One region of the Nocardioides cavernae genome, then DNA from elsewhere that is predicted to be linked to it. Evidence: predicted binding sites of a transcription regulator. Region 1 holds the regulator's gene; each other region holds the start of a gene.
What was found. The regulator LexA, encoded in region 1, represses DNA repair genes until DNA is damaged. The targets are predictions, from matches to a motif close to TCGAACANNTGTTCGA.
Positions count from the first base shown of each region.

Region 1 (4,350 bases):
CGGGCGGCAACGGCTTCATGCAGGTCGCCGCCACCCACGCCGCGCTCCTGCTCGCCCAGGGCGCCGGCCGGCTCATCCGCACGACCTCCGACCGCGGCATCGTCGCCGTGCTCGACCCGCGCCTCGAGACCGCGCGCTACGGCCGCTTCCTCAAGGCGTCACTTCCGCCGATGTGGTCGACCACCGATCCGGCGCTCGTCCGCCAGGCCCTCAAGCGGCTCGGTCAGTAGGCGCGCGTCTCGACCCCGTCCGTCTGCGCCCGGACGTCATGGTGCGGGGTCGTCCGGACGGCCACGCCCCATGACGTACGCCGACGACGTCATGGCATGCGGTCGTCGCAGCAACCGGTGCCCATGACGTACGGACGGAGTCAGGCGGGCGGCTCGTAGCCGAGGACCTGGTAGTCGCGTCGGTACATCGTGGCCACCAGCTCCCGGAGCTCGGCGGAGACCTGCCGGTCGCGGCCGCCGGGGGCGGTCTGGTTCTTCGGCGCCGACGGCACGGCGGGTGCTCCGATGCGCTCGCACACCTCGGCGAAGTCCCGGTCGAACGTCTCCAGCCGACCCACGAAGTCGACCCGGTTGAGGTCGATCATCCGGCTCTGCAGGGTGAGGTGCTGGTCGGTGCCGGGAACGGCGGACAGGTCCTGCGCTGCGGTCCAGCGCGCGAACTCCTCGACCACCTGCATCCGCTCGTGGGTGGCCGGGTCGAAGTCGTAGTAGTTGTTGTCGATGACCTTGTCGTGCCACGCGGAGACGAAGCGATCCAGCGGGTCGCGCACGAAGGCGAAGGTGAAGTAGTCGGCGAAGCTCGCCAGCGGGTAGCGCACCCGCATCGCGTGGTCGACGTCCATGCTCATGCCGTGCGTTTCGCAGTGGTGGCGGATCGTGCGCGTCGCGACCTTGGCCACGCGGTACCAGACGAACCGATGGCTGTGGCTGATCGTGAGGTTGTACGCCAGCGGGCTGAGCCACGCGGACGCCTCGCCTGCTGCGGCCAGCCGGTCGACCTCGGCCTGGGCGTCAGGAGTCAGCCGGCGCCGGTTGCCCGGACGGGTGCGGAAGAGCTCCGGAGGCGGAGCGTCGGGGCCGGCGGCAGACATCGCCGCGAGGCTACACGGACCGCGCCCCTCCCTCACCCGAACGGGATGCGCCCCCGCAGCGACTCCGGGTCGGGGATGGGGGTCTCGCTGGTCTCCTCGATGAGCGCGCGGGCCTTGTCGACGCTGTCCCAGACGTTCCACAGCAGCACGCCGCGGACCTGCCCCGACTTCAGGTAGTAGACGACGCCGGTGCCGATCTCGCCGTCCTTCCAGTCCTCCACCATGTCGAGCCGGCTGCTGGTCTCGCCGACGGCCTCGTAGCCGTAGTCGAGGATGTCGGACCAGAAGAAGGGCGTGTAGCCGTAGGCCTCGTCGGCGCCGGCCATCACCTTGCCGGCGTGCTCGCCGGACTTCTCGGCGTGGTCGACGTGCTCGACGCGGCGGCGCCCGAGGAGGGCGTCGGGGTACGACGCGACGTCGCCCGCGGCGTACACGTCCGCGTCGCTGGTGCGCAGGTGCTCGTCCACCACGACGCCGTTGTCGACCTCGAGCCCGGCGGCCTCGGCGAGGCCCGTGCGCGGGAGGACGCCGACGCCGATCACGGCTGCGTCGGCGGTGATGGAGGTGCCGTCGCCGAGGCGGATCCGTACGCCGCCGTCGTCCTCCTGGCCGCCCTCCACCGAGCCGTGCACGACGGTCACGCCGCGGTCGGCGAACGCCTTGGTGAGGGTGGCGGCGAGGGCGCGGGGGAACATCTGCTCCTGCACGTCCTCGAGGTCGAGCACGAGGGTGACCTGCACGCCGTTCTGCACGAGGGCGGAGGTGATCTCCGAGCCGATGTAGCCACCGCCGATGACCGCGACGTGGCTGCCCTCGGTGGCGACGGCGCGCAGCCGCTGGTAGTCGGCGGCGGTGCGGTAGTAGATGACCCGCGGTCCGGGGTCGACGGCGAGCACGCGGGGCTCGGCGCCGGTGGCGAGCAGCAGCTTGCCGTAGCCGACGCTGCTGCCGTCGGCGAGGCGTACGACGTGCGCGCCGGGGTCGATCTCGGTCACCGTGGTGTCGGTGACCAGGTCGACGGCGGCGTCGTCGTCGAGGTCGCCAGCGAGCGAGGAACCCTCGAGGGTCTCGTCGTCCTTGAGCCAGAGGTCCTTGGTCAGGACGGGCCGGTAGACCGGCTTGTCGGGCTCGGAGCCGAGGACGGCGATGCGGCCGGCCCCGTCCTGCGAACGGATGCCCTTCACGGCGCTTGCCGCAGCTACCCCCGCACCGACGATGACGTAGTCATAGGACTGCTCGACGTTGCTCATGCCGCCATCGTGCACCCTGGCTGGTCGGCGCGCCTCTCGCTGCTCGTCAGAGGCTGCGGAGCACCGCCGTCACGACGCCGAGGATCGTGGCGTTGTCGCCCGGGATCGGGTCGTAGGCGTCGTTGTGGGGGAGCAGCCACACGTGGCCGTCCTTGCGCTGGAACGTCTTGACGGTCGCCTCGCCCTCGATCATCGCCGCGACGATCTGGCCGTTCTCGGCGGTCTGCTCCTGGCGGATGACGACGTAGTCGCCGTTGCAGATCGCCGCGTCGACCATCGAGTCACCGGAGACCTCGAGGAGGAAGAGGGTGCCCTCGCCGACGAGCTGCTTGGGCAGCGGGAACACGTCGGTGACCTGCTCCTCGGCGAGGATCGGGCCACCGGCGGCGATGCGGCCGACGACCGGGACGTTGGTGGCGACGGGGTTGGCGTCGCCGATGCCGGTCTCGTCGTAGGACGTCTCGTCGTTGCTCGACATGCTGCGCCGCGCAGCCATCACCTCGGGCAGGAACACCTCGAGGGCGCGGGGGCGGTTGGGGTCGCGCTTGAGGAAGCCCTTGCCCTCGAGCACGCGGAGCTGGTGGGCGACGCTGGACGACGAGGTGAGGCCGACGGCCTGGCCGATCTCACGCATCGAGGGCGGGTAGCCCTTGGTCTCGATCGAGTCCTTGATCGTGGCGAGCACCCGCTGCTGGCGCGGGGTCAGGCCGGTGGCGTCCGGGGGGCCGTCGGGCATCTCGATGACGTTCTTGTCGTCCTGCTTGGCCATGCGTCCTCCACTTGCGTCGACCCCTCCGTCCGCGGCTGGACAGGGAGGATCTGGTGCGCCCACCGTAGACCTCGGGACGCCACAGGATCAAACACCTGTTCGAAGCCGCGTGTCGCTAGTGTCCGGGCATGTCGACCAACTCTCCTTCCTCTTGTGTCGTGACGGGTGGGGCCCGTGGGATCGGGCGCGGGATCGCCGAGCTGATGGTCGCCCGCGGGCACCGCGTCGTCATTGGTGACCTCGACGGCCGGGCGGCCGCCGCGACGGCGGCGGAGATCGGCGCGGTCGCCGGCCTCGCCCAGGACGTACGCGATCCCTCGTCTCACCGTCTTGTCGTCGAGGAGGCTGTGCGGCACGGCGAGCTGAGCGCGTGGTTCAACAACGCCGGTGTCGGTGACGACGGAGCTCTCGCCGACCTCTCGGAGGAGCAGGTGCGCCGGCTGGTCGAGGTCAACCTGCTGGGTACGACGTGGGGCACCCGCGCGGCGCTCGCGGCGTTCGGCGCAGCCGGCGGGGACGTCGTCAACATCGCCTCGCTCGCGGGCCTCGGGCCCGTGCCGGGCTACAGCATGTACGCCGCCACGAAGGCCGCGGTCGTCTCGCTCTCCACCTCCGTCAACGCCGAGACCCCGCGTCGCGTGCGGGTCCACGCCCTGTGCCCCGACGGGGTCGACACCGCGATGCTCGCCGCCCAGGACCCGTCCGGCCTCGGCTCGCAGCTGGTGTACTCCGGCGGCCCGATCCTTGACGTGTCCGACGTCGCGGCCGCGGCTGTCGCACTGGTCGGATCTCGGCGCGTCGTACGGGCGGTGCCGGGCTGGCGCGGGGGAGTCGTCCGCGGCTCGGCGCTCGCGCCCGGGTTGATGCAGCACGCGGCCGGGCTCTTCGCTGCCCAGGGGCGACGGGCCATGAAGCGCCGCTGACGGTCCGTTCGAACACGCCGAACATTTGTTCGACAAGGTGCTTGAGTTGTTCGAACACGTGCTCTAACGTCGTACACACGTTCGATCGAACATCTGATCGACACCCGGTGGCCAAGGCCACTGTCGGTGGGTCCGACTAGACATTCGCTCGACAGAACACGACCGGCTGAACTTCCCCAGGAGGCCACCATGAGCACCCTCAGCCTTGCCCCCGCTTTCACCGCCATCCCGCGTGCCCGCTCGACGGTCCGTCTGACCCGTCGCGGCCGCCTGGCGGTCTTCCTGACGTCGCTGTTCCTCGTCCTC
Region 1 is NZ_JAFBCA010000001.1:1,402,892-1,407,241, forward strand. It holds gene JOD65_RS06535 (ATP-dependent DNA helicase) at 1-230, shown strand, start outside; gene JOD65_RS06540 (sulfotransferase family 2 domain-containing protein) at 371-1,102, opposite strand; gene JOD65_RS06545 (NAD(P)/FAD-dependent oxidoreductase) at 1,135-2,352, opposite strand; gene lexA (transcriptional repressor LexA) at 2,399-3,121, opposite strand; gene JOD65_RS06555 (SDR family NAD(P)-dependent oxidoreductase) at 3,250-4,044, shown strand; gene JOD65_RS06560 (LysM peptidoglycan-binding domain-containing protein) at 4,234-4,350, shown strand, end outside.

Region 2 (4,350 bases), 650 kb from region 1:
ACATCGGGGCAGGCGAGCTTTACATCGAAGGCGAGATCTGGCACGAGAACGATGCGAGCCAAGCACTCGCAAGCGACGGCAAGTTGCAGATGGTGGTGAAGCACGAGACGGGAGCGCAGACTTGGTCCTTGCGCGTCGCCTTGGAGGGTGCTGAGTTCGATGGCGAAGGCGAACTCGACGCTGCTAGAAACTGACCAGTCGTAGGCACGTCGGCGCAACGTAATTGGGACCTGCCGCATTGAGCTCACTCTGGCATCGGAAAGTTCTCGTTCGTCAGCCCACCCTCTGGCATCTGAAGCTTGGTTCGATTGACCCCGCGACCGGTGCGCGTTCCAGGCCCTGATCGTGAGCGCCAGCCCCTCGGTTTCCGCCACTGATGCGCAGCCGTGTGACTCTGGCAAATGGTCCGTCAGCGAATATCGGGGCGGCCGCGTTGTGGAAAAATATTGAAGCGTCGGCCATGAGTGAGACGGCTCTTCGGAGCGGGCCAGGTGAGGCCGGCGTTGCGTAAGTCAGGAACGTCTTCAAGCGAACCTTCAAAGGAGCTTCAGTCGGTTGAGCCGCGCAACCCGCGCCTCGAACTTGTGGGATCCGCGGCTCCGACGCACCCCGCGTCAGACCCGCATCTCAGCGGGGTGCGCTCGTCAGGGTTGCGGGTGGCTCATGGACTCCCATGCCGGACGGCACCGGCATGCGCGGCGGTTCGCAGCGCCTCTGAGACGCGCCCATTCTGGGCGCTTTGAACCACCTGCCCCGCGTCGGCTTACGTCCGCCTGGCGAAGGTGACCTTGTTGTCGGCGTGGATGGTCATCGCGTAGCGGGAGTCGTGGGCGAGACGGTGGTGGCGGGGGCAGAGGAGCCGGCCGTTGGTCAGGTCAGTGAGGCCGAGGCGGGACCAGGGGTCGTCGTGGTGGGCGTGGCAACCGGACGCCGAGGTCTCGCAGCCCTTCGCGGTGCACCCGCCGTCGCGGAGGCCCAGAGCGATGCGCTGGGCCTTGGTGAAGAGCCGCGCAGTGCGTCCGAGATCGAGCGTTTGCGACGAAGTGCCGAGCACGGCGGGGATGATCCCGGCCTCGCACGCCAGCCGGCGCGCCTGGCCGGCGGACATCCGTGAGCCGTCGTCGAGCACTGCCGTGGCGTGCTCGGTCAGCAGCTGCTCCAATGTCATGGTCACCACGACCGTGGCGTTGACCCCGGCGGTCTGCGGGGTGGCGGCGATCGGGTAGCGCTCGACGTACTCCACGAACGCGTCGCCGAGCCGCCTGCGCAGGGGCTTCCAGTCGCCCGACTCGTCGCGCAGGCCGGCTTCGGTGTGGCGGGCCGGGTTGGCCAGCGCCAGTAGGTGCCGCTTGAGCATCGCGCCCACGTGGGAGGGCACCGTGAAGCGACCGTGGCAACGCCCCTTCCCGTCGTCGACCATCGTGAGCTCGACGCCGGCAGCAGACCGGGCCTCCTCCGCGGCCAGCACGGACTCCTCCTGGCACTCCCCCACCTCGGGGGCTACGACGTCCAGGATGCGCTTGCCGATCTGTCGCAGGTCGCGGGCGTCGTGCTGTCCGGCGAGCTGCAGCATCGTCGTCTCTGCGAGCCCACGCGTCTCTGCGTCGATGTGTGACGGGAGGGCGTCGACCGCCTCCCCGATGACCCGTGCCTGCTCCGTGCGCAGCTCACCCGACGTGAGCGCGGTGGCGACCGCCGGGTGCTGCTCGAGAGTCCGGCCGAGCGCCAGGTCGCGTCGCGCCTCGCGCTGGGTCGCCCGCGTCTGCATCGCCAGCCACGCCGCGGCGTCGCGGAGCCCGTGCTGCTCACCCAGGTCGTCCGACGCGGAGAGCACCCGCGCACTCAGCGCGTCGAGCTGCGAACGGGCCTCGGCCAGCGCCACCAGCGCCGACTCCTTCTCCGTCACTGCCATGAACGTGGGCTCGATCGAGGCGACACTCTTGAGCGCGGCCTGGAGGTCAGCGGCACACCCGATGATGGGATGCACTGGGGCCACCTCCTCGCACGCGCTCACTGGACACCGCCCGGGTCCGGGGCGGAGCGGTGAGGCATGACTGGTGGCACCGTTGCCAGGTCGTCACCCGAGAGCCGCACGGCATCCCGTCAGCACCAAGACGGGTTCTATGGGCGACTGTCCTGGTCCCGGGATCCCCGTCACCTCAGACTGGGGATCCGTTCCGGACCAGCGTGCTAGCACGATCGTACACCTGTTCGAATACGACCGCAAGGGTCCAGGCTCAACTCAGCCCCACGTCCTGATCCGTCGCCGACGGCTCGGGATCCGGCAGCCGCATCATCCGGAACGAGACGACGACGCCGACGAGAGCGGCGAGAAGCGCGACGAGGAGTGCGACCTGGAGTGCGAGGTCCCGGGCGTCGTCGTTGATGGCGAGGACCTCGTCCTGGATGTCCTCGGGCTGGCCGGCGAGGAGCTCCTCGAGCTGCGCGTCGCTCATCACCTGCGCGTCGTCCTCGAGCACCGTGGCGACCCGCTCCTGGTCTTCCGGCGGCAGGACAGTGCTCGACTCCGCCATGTTCGTGAAGGAGGTCGACAGGGTGGCGAGCATGATCGCGCCGGCGAAGGCGAGACCGAACGACAGGCCGAACGACCCGGTCGCCGACGTCACGCCCGCGGCCTCGCCGACCCGTTCCTCCGAGAGCGGGGCGAGGGCGTAGTTGTTGAGCTGTGAGGCCAGGAGGCCCAGGCCGGCACCCGCGAGCATGAGCGGGACCGCCAGGTGCCAGCCGGAGTCCGCCCGCGGCACCAGGAGGATGAGGCCGGCGATCGCCGCAGCGAGCAGCATGAAGCCCGCTCGGATGGTGCTGCTCGCCCGCCGCCGCCCCGCCTGCTTCCCGGCGAGCAGCGCGACGCCGAACATCGTGAGCGACAGCGGCGCGAGCGTGATGCCCGCCTGCAGCGCGTTGTAGCCCCAGACCAGCTGCAGGAAGATCGGCAACGCGATGAGCAGCCCGCCCAGTGCGACCTGCTGCAGGAAGATCTGGGTCACGCCGGTGCTGAACAGCTTGGACGAGAAGAGGCCGGGATCGAGCAGCGCCGGCCGGCCGGACCGCTTGCGTCGGCGCAGCCACCACACGAGGCCGGCCATCGCCACGACGCCGATCGCGAGGAGCAGCAGGACGTACTCGCCGCCCTCCTGCCACGCGAGGACGCCGATCACGAGGCCGCCCATGCCGACCACCGAGAGGGCCGCACCGGGGAGGTCGACCGACCGGTCCCCGGTGTACGGCACGTCCCGGATGCCGCGGCTCCCCAGGAGCACGGCCCCGATGATGAGCGCCTCCAGCAGGAACCCGACGCGCCAGGACAGGACCGTCGTGACGAAGCCTCCGAGCAGGGGACCGATCGCGGCGGCGATCGCCCCCGACGCACCGACCAGGGCGAACACCTTGGCGCGGGTCTTCCCCTCGAAGTTCCCGTGGATCAACGACTGCATCGCCGGGAGGTAGAGGGAGGCGCCGAGTCCGCCGAGGATCGCCCAGAAGACGATGATCGCCGCCAGGCCCTGCGCGAAGACCATCGCGATCGCCCCGACGGCGTAGAACACCATGCCGAGGACGAACGCGCGCTTCCGCCCGAACAGGTCACCGACCTTGCTGCTGATGAGGATGAACGCGGCGGACACGAGCGCCTCGATCGCCACGGCTGACTGGACGCCGCTCACGGTCGTGTCGAGGTCCTCCACGACGGCCGAGATCGACACGTTCATGAACGACGTGTCGATGACGAAGACGAACATCGCCGCCGCCAGCAGGATGCCCTGTCGGGGCGTGCCGCCAGCGTCTTCTGCAGGAGCCATGGGATCACCACGCCGTCGGTGCCGTGGCGACGTCCGAGCATCGCCGAGGAGATCAGTCGCACCCATCGTGGAGCGGGCACGCGCTCCCCGGCATCACCCGCAGCGAAGGACCGCCGGCTACGCGCTCGTCGGCGTGCTCCCCGTCCGCACGCTGCGTGATCGCTCCGAGGGCACACCTGTCATCGGGCGTGGCGGCGGGATCGGGCCACGATCGTCGCCCCTGCCGCGATCAGGCTCAGTGCGAGGAGGAGCAGCCCGAGGGGCGGCCCTCCGGTGTCGGGCAGGGTCCCGTCGCCTCCGGTGGCGCTGTCGTCCGCCTCGCTGGTCCCGCCGTCGTCCTGTCCGCCCGGAGCTCCGGGGTCCGGCTCCGCCACACCGGTGCCGTCCCCTCCGTCGTCCCCTCCGTCGTCCGAGGGTGGCGGCGGGTCGGACGGTGGCGGGCCCGGCGAGGAGGACGGCGAGGAGGACGGCGAGGAGGACGGCGACGGCGACGACGACGGATCGACCCTGAGCAGCGTCACCTCGACGGTGT
Region 2 is NZ_JAFBCA010000001.1:754,047-758,396, reverse strand. It holds gene JOD65_RS03615 (hypothetical protein) at 1-194, shown strand, start outside; gene JOD65_RS03610 (HNH endonuclease signature motif containing protein) at 764-1,987, opposite strand; gene JOD65_RS03605 (MFS transporter) at 2,238-3,818, opposite strand; gene JOD65_RS03600 (CLIPPER-2 domain-containing protein) at 3,998-4,350, opposite strand, start outside.
Region 2: a site for LexA is predicted at 2,200-2,215, ahead of JOD65_RS03610 (HNH endonuclease signature motif containing protein). Genes of this name have one in related genera too.

Region 3 (4,350 bases), 1.1 Mb from region 1:
CGTCGGCCACCTCGTGCATCTGCTTGCCGGTCTTGAGGAATCCCTCGGCGTTGCCGCGCGCGCCGTCGGGGCCGACGTCGCGCAGTCCGGCCGAGCCCAGCGGCACCAGTCGCCGGGCCGCGTCGAGCACGTCGACCGTCGGGGCGTCGAGCCGGTCGGTGTAGCGCACCGCGTTGGTCAGCACCGTCGTGAGGCCGGCACGGCGGGCGAGGCCGGCCATCCGCGCGGCGTGGGCCGACGTGCCCGGCCCCCAGGCACCCCCGCGGCCACCGAGCCGGTGGGACACCAGCTCGACGACCAGGTTGGGGCGCGGCACCACCTCGAGCCACGGCGCGAGCACCGCCGGGCCGAGGTCGTCGCGGCGCCGGGTGGCGACCGCGCCGAGCTCCGAGGACGGCCCGAGCAGCACGAGCACGTCACCGCCCGCGAGGTGGGGAGCCAGCAGCTCGAGCGTCGCGACGGGTCGCCCGCGCTCGCCGGACAGGTGGACCGAGGACACCATCCGGCACAGGGCCGCCCACCCGGCCCCGCCCATGGCGAGGAACGTGACTCGGTTGCCTCCCCCCTGCTGCGGGGAGGGGCCACGTGACACGCCACCGCGCGCCGGCGTACGGCGTCGGGGCGGGCGCCCACCTCCCCCGACCGCCGCGCCTCCGGTCGCCGGGTCGGTGGTCGGACTGAGGGCGAGGTCGACCCCGAGCACCGGACGGATGCCGGCCCGGCGGGCGGCGCCCACGAACTTCACCGCGCCGTAGGTGCCGTCACGATCGGTGAGGGCAAGGGTGTCCATGCCGTGCTCGACAGCCCTCTGGACGAGCACGTGGGGGTGGGACGCGCCGTATCGCAGGGAGAACCCGGAGGCGACGTGGAGGTGGACGAACGGGTCTGACGACACCTCGCCCCGCCCTCAGGCGACGCTGGCGTGCGGGACCAGGCCGAGCGCCTGCTCGACCACGGCGAGGAACCGGTCCGCGTCGCGCACCAGGTCGTCGGCCTCCCGCTCGGTCACGGCCCGGGTCGACCCGGCCTCGGCGGCGGCGCGCTTGCCGGCACCGGCAGCGAAGAAGCTCGCCCACTCGGTCAGCTCGGGAGCCACCTCGGCGAGCAGGACCCATGCGTTCTTCTGCCGGCGGCCCCGCGGAGCCGGGCGGGCCCGGGCCGCGAGCAGGGCGGCCGCGGCACAGAGTGCCGCGACGTGGGCGCAGGCGTAGCGGGTCGGCACGTCGCGCGCCGTGATGGAGTCGCGGAGCGACGTCGCGGACCGCTCGAGGTAGGAGTGCGTGGTGGCCGGAAGCATGTGGGGCCCGACGTAGGGGCCGGGACTGGTCGTCGAAGTCATGGCGTGCCCTCAGTCCAGGCACCCGACGAGCTGCCAGCGCCCGTCGGTCCAGTCGAAGGAGAGGTCGAAGACGCCGTAGGACGGCTGGTCGCCGACCTGCTGCCGTCCGCCCTGGATCCCGCGGCCGGCCTCCACCCGCCACAGCTCGCGCTCGGCGACGAGGTCGGTGATCGTCCTCGACTGCGCGCCGTCGGACCCGCCGTCGGCCCCGCCCTGCCACCACGGACCGGTCTCCACCCAGTGCGCGACGACCGCGCGCACCTTCCACAACCTGCCCCGCCACAGGAACTGGTCGGGGTCCTCCGCCTCGCCTCGTCGCACCTCGACGGGGTCGTCGTACTGCCTCATCGCGCCTCCTCGCATCCGTCGACCCCGGGCCGACCCGGGGGACGGTGGGGGTCGAGGTCACCGCCACCCGGGTCGCATCGAACACATGTTCGAACAACGAGAACGGTACTACTCCCCACCGACAGCCCGTCAAGGGCCGACGCGACTCCGGGACGAATCCCGGGGACGGATCCCGAGGACGGAGGGAGTGGACTGCGCGGAGGACGCGCGGGAGGACGTCAGACCCGACGCAGGTAGGCGGTCGTCTCGCGCTGCCAGAGGAAGAACGAGAGCACCAGGCCCTCGACGATCACCAGGGCCGACAGCACCACGAAGATGACCGGGAGGTGGCTGTCGAGGCAGACCACGCCGACCAGGACTCCGACGCCGGCGGTGGCGGTGAGCACCGGACGGGTCCAGCCGTAGCCGCCGACGAAGAAGGAGCCGAGCACCAGCACCAGCAGGGCGAAGCCGACGAACGCGACGACCGATAGGGCGACGAACCCGGGCACGATGGGGCTGTCCCGCAGCAGCTCGATGCCGCCCTGGGCAAGGAGCTCCTGCGCCGACGGGTTGCCCTTGGCCCAGCCGAGGATGACGTCGTCGCGCATCAGCCAGATCAGCAGCGTGATCACGCCGGACGTGGCCACGATCAGTCCGAGCACTCGCATGCTGTTGACCACGGATCCCGGCAGGTCGCGCGCCATCTTGAAGTCCCCCTGAGGATCGTCGTCGTTCGTCGCTAGGCTCGCATCATGTCGACCGAGCACGCATCGATCACCTCATTTCGAGGGGACCTCACCCGGCGCGGCGGCACCGGTGACGTGGTCATCCTGCCCGACAGCGCCCACACAGCGGCACTCGCCGCGGCGGCGCTGGGGTGCGAGGTCGGCGCCATCGCCAACAGCCTGCTCTTCGACGGTGACGGCGAGCCCATCCTCGTCCTCACCTCCGGTGCCCACCGCGTCGACACGGCGGTGGTCGCCGAACGCATCGGCGTGACCCGCCTCAAGCGTGCCGACCCCGACTTCGTGCGCCGACACACCGGTCAGGTGATCGGCGGCGTCTCCCCCATCGACCACCCGGCACCGGTCCGCACCTGGATCGACCCGTGGCTCCGTCGGCACGACGTCGTGTGGGCGGCGGCCGGCCACCCGGCCGCGGTCTTCTCGACGTCGTACGACGAGCTGGTGGCGATGACCGGCGCGGTCGAGGTCGAGGTGGACTGATGGGGACCTGCTGATGGACGCCCTGGCCCTCACCTTCTCCAGCGGGTGGGCGAGCGGCATCAACGCCTACCTCGTCGTGCTGGTGCTGGGCATCGCCGACCGTGTCGGCTCCTACGCCGACATCCCCGACGTCCTGGGCCGGTGGGACGTGCTGGCCGTGGCCGGCTTCATGTTCGCGATGGAGTTCGTCGCCGACAAGATCCCCTACATCGACTCGACCTGGGACGCCATCTCCACCGCGATCCGGCCGACCGTCGGCGCGGTCATCGGCGTGCTGCTCGCCGGCGACGCGGCCTCGCTGGACCAGGCCGTGCTCGGCGTCGTCGGCGGCGGCACCGCGCTGCTGAGCCACCTGGCGAAGGCCGGCGGCCGGCTGGCCATCAACTCGTCCCCCGAGCCGGTGACCAACATCGGGGCCAGCCTCACCGAGGACGCCGCCGTGCTCGGGGTGGTGTGGTTCTCGCTCGAGCACCCGCAGGCCGCCGCGGCGATCGCCGGCGTCCTGCTCCTGACCGGCCTGGGCCTGCTGCTGGTCCTCACCCGGCTGGTGCGACGCGGCTGGCGGCGCTGGAAGAACAAGGAGCCCGTCGACCGGGCGACCTAGCGGACGCCTAGGGTTCCCCCGTGGCACGTGTGGTGGTGGTCGGAGGCGGCTTCAGCGGCATGGCAGCCGCGGCCCGGCTGGCCAGGATGGGCCACGAGGTCACGCTCCTCGAGCGCTCCGAGCACCTCGGCGGTGCGCTCACCACGGTCGAGCACGACGACTTCGCGTGGGACGCCGGGCCGACCACGACGCTCCTGCCGGCGGTCGTGCGCGACCTGTTCAGGAAGTCGGGCCGCCCGCTCGAGCGCGAGCTCGACCTCCAGCCGCTCGACCTGGTCCGCGAGCACCGCTTCGCCGACGGCTCGTCGGTGCGGCTGCCCGGCGGCTCACGAGCCGCCCAGCTCGACGCGTTCGAGTCCCTCGGCTCGGGCCTCGGCCGGCAGTGGGTCGACCACGTGGCGTCGTACGGCGAGCCGTGGGAGCTGCTGCGCAAGGAGTGGTACGAGCGGCCCTTCGACCCCGACGTCGCGCCGCGCGAGCTCATGGCGATGCTGGACCGGCGCGAGTCGCTGCACAAGCGGCTGCGTCGGACACTCGACGACGAGCGGCTGCGACTGGTCGCCGGCCACCGGCTCGTCATGGACGGCCACGACCTGCGCAGGGCGCCGGTGCTCGCCGGCGTCGACGTCTACCTCGAGCAGCGCTTCGGGTCGTGGACCGTCCCCGGCGGGCTCGCCGCCCTCGGCGTGGCGATGGCGGACCGCCTCGCGCTGCGCGGCGTCGCCGTGCAGACCGGCACGCAGGCGATCGACCTCGTCGTGCGCGACGGCCGGGTCGCGGCGGTCCGGACCGCGGGCGGCGAGGTCGACGCCGACCACGTGGTCGTCGCGATCGACCCGCGACGGCTGCCG
Region 3 is NZ_JAFBCA010000001.1:2,470,928-2,475,277, reverse strand. It holds gene JOD65_RS11580 (DNA polymerase III subunit alpha) at 1-895, opposite strand, end outside; gene JOD65_RS11575 (SAV_6107 family HEPN domain-containing protein) at 908-1,339, opposite strand; gene JOD65_RS11570 (DUF6504 family protein) at 1,349-1,687, opposite strand; gene JOD65_RS11565 (hypothetical protein) at 1,906-2,373, opposite strand; gene JOD65_RS11560 (YbaK/EbsC family protein) at 2,422-2,895, shown strand; gene JOD65_RS11555 (DUF4126 domain-containing protein) at 2,909-3,499, shown strand; gene JOD65_RS11550 (phytoene desaturase family protein) at 3,520-4,350, shown strand, end outside.
Region 3: a site for LexA is predicted at 1,765-1,780, ahead of JOD65_RS11570 (DUF6504 family protein). Genes of this name have one in related genera too.

Region 4 (4,350 bases), 2.2 Mb from region 1:
ATGGCGCTGCTCATGGGCCAGCTCGGGTCGTCGCAGGACGCTGTCGGACTCCTCCTCGACCGCGGTGTCGAGACCCTGCTCGGCGTCGTCGTGGCGCTCGCCGTGATCGTCGTCGAGCACGGACGCGCCTCTTCCGCGACGCACCCGCGCGAGCGGGCGTGACGTCGACCGTCAGTCGGCTTCCCAGTAGGGACCCGGGAGGTAGTGGGCGGGATCCAGGGTGGTGACCGGGCGACGGACGGTCTTCCAGACGGTGCGCATGGTGCCGTCGGGCTGACGCACCTCGCGGCGGACCCGGAAGTTGGCGTACGTCGTCGTGTAGGCGTTGCGGGTGTTGCGGGTGTTGTTCCACTGGTAGTCGAAGTTCTTGAGGTACTTGTTCGCGACCACCGCGCCCTTCACGGTGAACCACACCTCGTCGTTGGCGGTGCTCAGGCTCGACCAGTTCACCGATCCGGTCAGCACCATCGAGGTGTCGGGGACGCCGTTGTAGGTGCCCTGGACGATGAAGTACTTCTGGTGGCTGTAGTAGTCGAGGATCAGGTCGTCGATGCCGTCGTTGTTCAGGTCGAAGTTGTCGTCGGTGTTGTAGTCCATCCCCGTCGAGCGGAGCGGGATCCGGCCACGCTTGGTGGGGGCGGCGATGACGCCCTTCGTGTGGTAGCCGATGAGGCCGAAGCTGACCCGCACGTCGCACCCCTGGACCCACTTCTGGCGGATCGCCTCGGCCAGGTAGTTGCCGCGGTTGCCGCGCATCGTGTGCATCGACAGGGCCAGGCGGGTGCGCTTGACCTTGCCGGTCACCGGGTCGGGCGTCAGGCACTGGATGCGGTCGAGCATCTGGACCACCAGGTCGTCCTTCGGCCGCGAGACCCGCGGGAACGCGACGGCCGTGTGCTTGTCGACCGAGTCGTCGCACGCCGGACCGGTCGGGACGCCACAGAAGTACCACGGCTCCTGACGGGTGTCGTAGTCCTTGGACATATCCTTGAAGAGCGCCACGAAATGGCGGAACATCTCGTGGTCGCCGTCGGTGAAGTAGAGGTCGTTCCACTGGTGGATGGCGGCGTTGCGCGTCATGTTGGCCGAGCCCACCGCCAGGACGTCCTCGGACTTCCCGGCCTGGCTGAACAGGTAGAACTTCGTGTGCAGGTTGTTGAACTCGTTGGCCGCCCCTCGGCAGCTCTGCTTGCACTTGTAGATGAAGCTGTTCTTGTTGCGGTTCTTGCCGATCTCGGCGCGCACCACCTTCATGGCGGGCGTCTCCCAGTGGTCGTTGAGGAGCATCTGCACCTGTACGCCGCGACGGTGGGCCGCCACCAGCGCGTGGGCGACCGGCAGGCGGTCGAAGGAGTAGATCGCGATCCTGATCGACGAGCCCTTGGGCGTGTTCTTGATGGTCTGGATCACCCGCCGCTCGATCTCGAAGTGACCCTTGGCGAGATGAGGGTCGTTGAAGAAGGGGCCGCTGAAGGCCTCCCAATTCTTCGGCTTCGGCTTCGCCGCCACCGGCTGGCCGGCGGACGACGCGACGTCGCTCGCCTGCCCGGGAGCCACCAGGCCCCACGAGACCACCAGCACCAGGCACAGGCTCCCCACGAGCCTCGAGATCATCGACACGACGCCAACCCTTCCGTCGACAGTCCGGTCAGCATAAGCAGACCCGACCCGTTCCGGGCCGCGCAGCGCACCGCGTCTCGCCACGACCTGGCGGCCGTGGTCTGATGGCCCACCCGCAGGGCGGCAGGAGTGGACCCCTCGCTTGACTCGTTCGAACACGTGTTCGATCATGGAACCATGTCCTCCGCCCGCTCCGTCGCCGCGCTCGACCCGGGCAGGTCCGTGGTCGAGCAGCTGCGCGAGCGGGTCGCCGCGATGGAGCGCAGGCCTGCCGGAGAGCCGGTGGCGACCCTGCCGGGGCTGGCCGACCTGGTCCCGCTGCACGCGGGGTCGACCTACGCCGTCGACTCGGCGTCGCTGGCGCTCGCCCTCGCCGCCGGGGCCTCGCAGGCCGGGGAGTGGGTCGGCTTCGCCGGGTGCGCCGACTTCGGTGCCGAGGCCGCAGCGGAGCTCGGCATCGAGCTGTCCCGCACGGTGCTGGTGCCCGACCCCGGCGAGCACTGGCTCGAGGTCACCGCAGCCCTCGTCGACGTGCTGCGGGTGGTGGTGCTGCGTCCGCCGGCCACCGTCGACGAGCGCACCGCGGGGATCCTGGACTCCCGGCTGCGCACGAGGTCCGCGGTGCTGGTCGTCCACGGCCAGTGGCCGCGCGTGTCGGCCCGGTTGAGCGTCGAGGAGTCCGTCTGGACCGGCCCGACGTCCGGAGCCGGTGAGCTGCGGGAACGGCGCGCCCGCGTCGCGGTGCACCGCGGCGCGCGGCCACCCCAACGCGCCGACCTGACCTGGCCGGGCGTCCACCGGGCCGACCCGGGCTCCGACCGGCAGGCCGGCGAGGTCCGGGAGATCCGACGGGCATGACGAGGGTCCGACGATGAAGGTCCGGCGATGAGGGTCATGGTCGTGTGGTGCCCCGACTGGTCCGTGGTCGCGGCCCTCGAGGAGGCCGACCGGTCGCTCCGCTCCCCCGCCGCGGTGCTGTCGGCCAACGTCGTGGAGGTCTGCAACGGTCCCGCCCGCACCGAGGGCGTACGCCGGGGGCAGCGCCGCCGCGACGCGCAGGCGCGGTGTCCCGAGCTGTTGCTGCTGCCGACCAACCCCGACCGCGACGCCCGGGCCTTCGAGCCGGTCCTCGCGGTGGTCGAGGACCTGCGCCCCGGGGTGGCCGCCCTGCGTCCCGGGCTGCTCGCCGTCCGGGCCCCGGGCAGCTGGTACGGCAGCGAGACCGCGGCAGCGGCGACCGCCTGCCAGGCGCTGGTCGAGACGGGAGTGTGGGACGTGCGGGTCGGCATCGCCGACGACCTCTTCACCGCCGAGCAGGCCGCCCGGGTGGCGGACGTGCAGTCGTGGACGGTCGTCCCTCCCGGTGGGTCGCCGTCGTTCCTGCGCGGACTGCCCGTCCACGTGCTGCAGGACGACGGCGCCCGCGGTCGCGAGCTCGTGGGGCTCCTGCAGCGGCTGGGCCTGCGCACCCTGGGCGACCTCGCCGACCTGCCGGGCGACGCGGTCGAGCACCGGCTCGGTGCCTACGGCGCCACGGTCCGGAGAAGGGCGCGCGGCGAGGACCCGACGCTGTTCGCAGCGCGCACCCCGCCGCCCGAGCTCGACGCGGAGGTGCCGTTCGAGCCGCCGCTCGACTCCGTCGAGGCGATCACGTTCAGCGTCCGCACCACCGCCGAGCGGTTCGTGACCCAGCTCGCCCACCACCAGCTCGTCGCGACCGGCGTGCGAGTCGAGGCCGAGTCCGACGGGGTCGTGTGCTCGTCTCGCTCGTGGCTGCATCCACGACACTTCAGCGCGCGCGACCTCGTCGACCGCGTCCACTGGCAGCTGCAGTCGGCCGGGTCCACGAGCGGGGCCGGCGGCTCCCTGCGCGGCCGCAAGGACGCGGGCGTCGTGCACGCGCCGATCGACCGGGTGCGCTTCGTGCCCGAGCTCGTCGAGCCGGCGGCCGCGCACGGCGAGGCACTCTGGGGGTCGGCCTCCGACGACCTCGTCGAGCGCGGGGTGGCTCGGGTGCAGGGCATGGTCGGCTTCGACGCCGTACGCCGCCCGGTGCTGCAGGGCGGCCGCAGCCCGTCGGCGCGGCAGGCGCTGGTGCCGTGGGGCGAGCGGGCGGTCGACCTGCGCCCGGTCGACCGGCCGTGGCCCGGGCGGGTGCCCGGGCCGGCACCGGTCCGGGTGTTCGCCCCTCCCCGGGCCGCCGAGGTGGTCGACGACGGCGGCCGCACGGTGTGCGTCACCGACCGCGGCGTGGTGAGCGGCGAGCCGAGGCACTTCCGGGTCGCCGGGCAGGCTGGCGAGCTGCCCTGGCAGCCGGTGACGGCGTGGGCGGGGCCGTGGCCCACCGATGAGGGCTGGTGGTCGGGCGGGGCCGGACCCACCGCACGCTTCCAGGTCGTCGGCGCCGACGGCCGGGCCTGGCTCCTGCTGCGAGCGCCGGACGGCTGGTCGTTGGAGGCGGGCTATGACTGAGGGTCTCGATACGCCTCGCTCGTCCCTCGCTCGGCTGCTCGACCACCGAAGGACACCGTGATGGGCTGGAACAACCCCACCATGCCGTGGAAGGAGCTGGAGCGCCGGCTCAGCGGGCTGCCCGGTGCCGACGACGCCCCGGTGTCGCGTCGCAAGCGCCCCTCGACCGAGGCCCGTTCCATCGAGCGACCCGCGGCGGTCACCCCCTACGCCGAGCTGCACTGCCACAGCCACTTCAGCTTCCTCGACGGCGCCTCC
Region 4 is NZ_JAFBCA010000001.1:3,595,134-3,599,483, forward strand. It holds gene JOD65_RS16810 (FUSC family protein) at 1-162, shown strand, start outside; gene JOD65_RS16815 (phospholipase D-like domain-containing protein) at 172-1,614, opposite strand; gene imuA' (DnaE2-dependent mutagenesis accessory factor ImuA') at 1,798-2,478, shown strand; gene JOD65_RS16825 (Y-family DNA polymerase) at 2,506-4,092, shown strand; gene JOD65_RS16830 (error-prone DNA polymerase) at 4,153-4,350, shown strand, end outside.
Region 4: a site for LexA is predicted at 1,772-1,787, ahead of imuA' (DnaE2-dependent mutagenesis accessory factor ImuA'). Genes of this name have one in related genera too.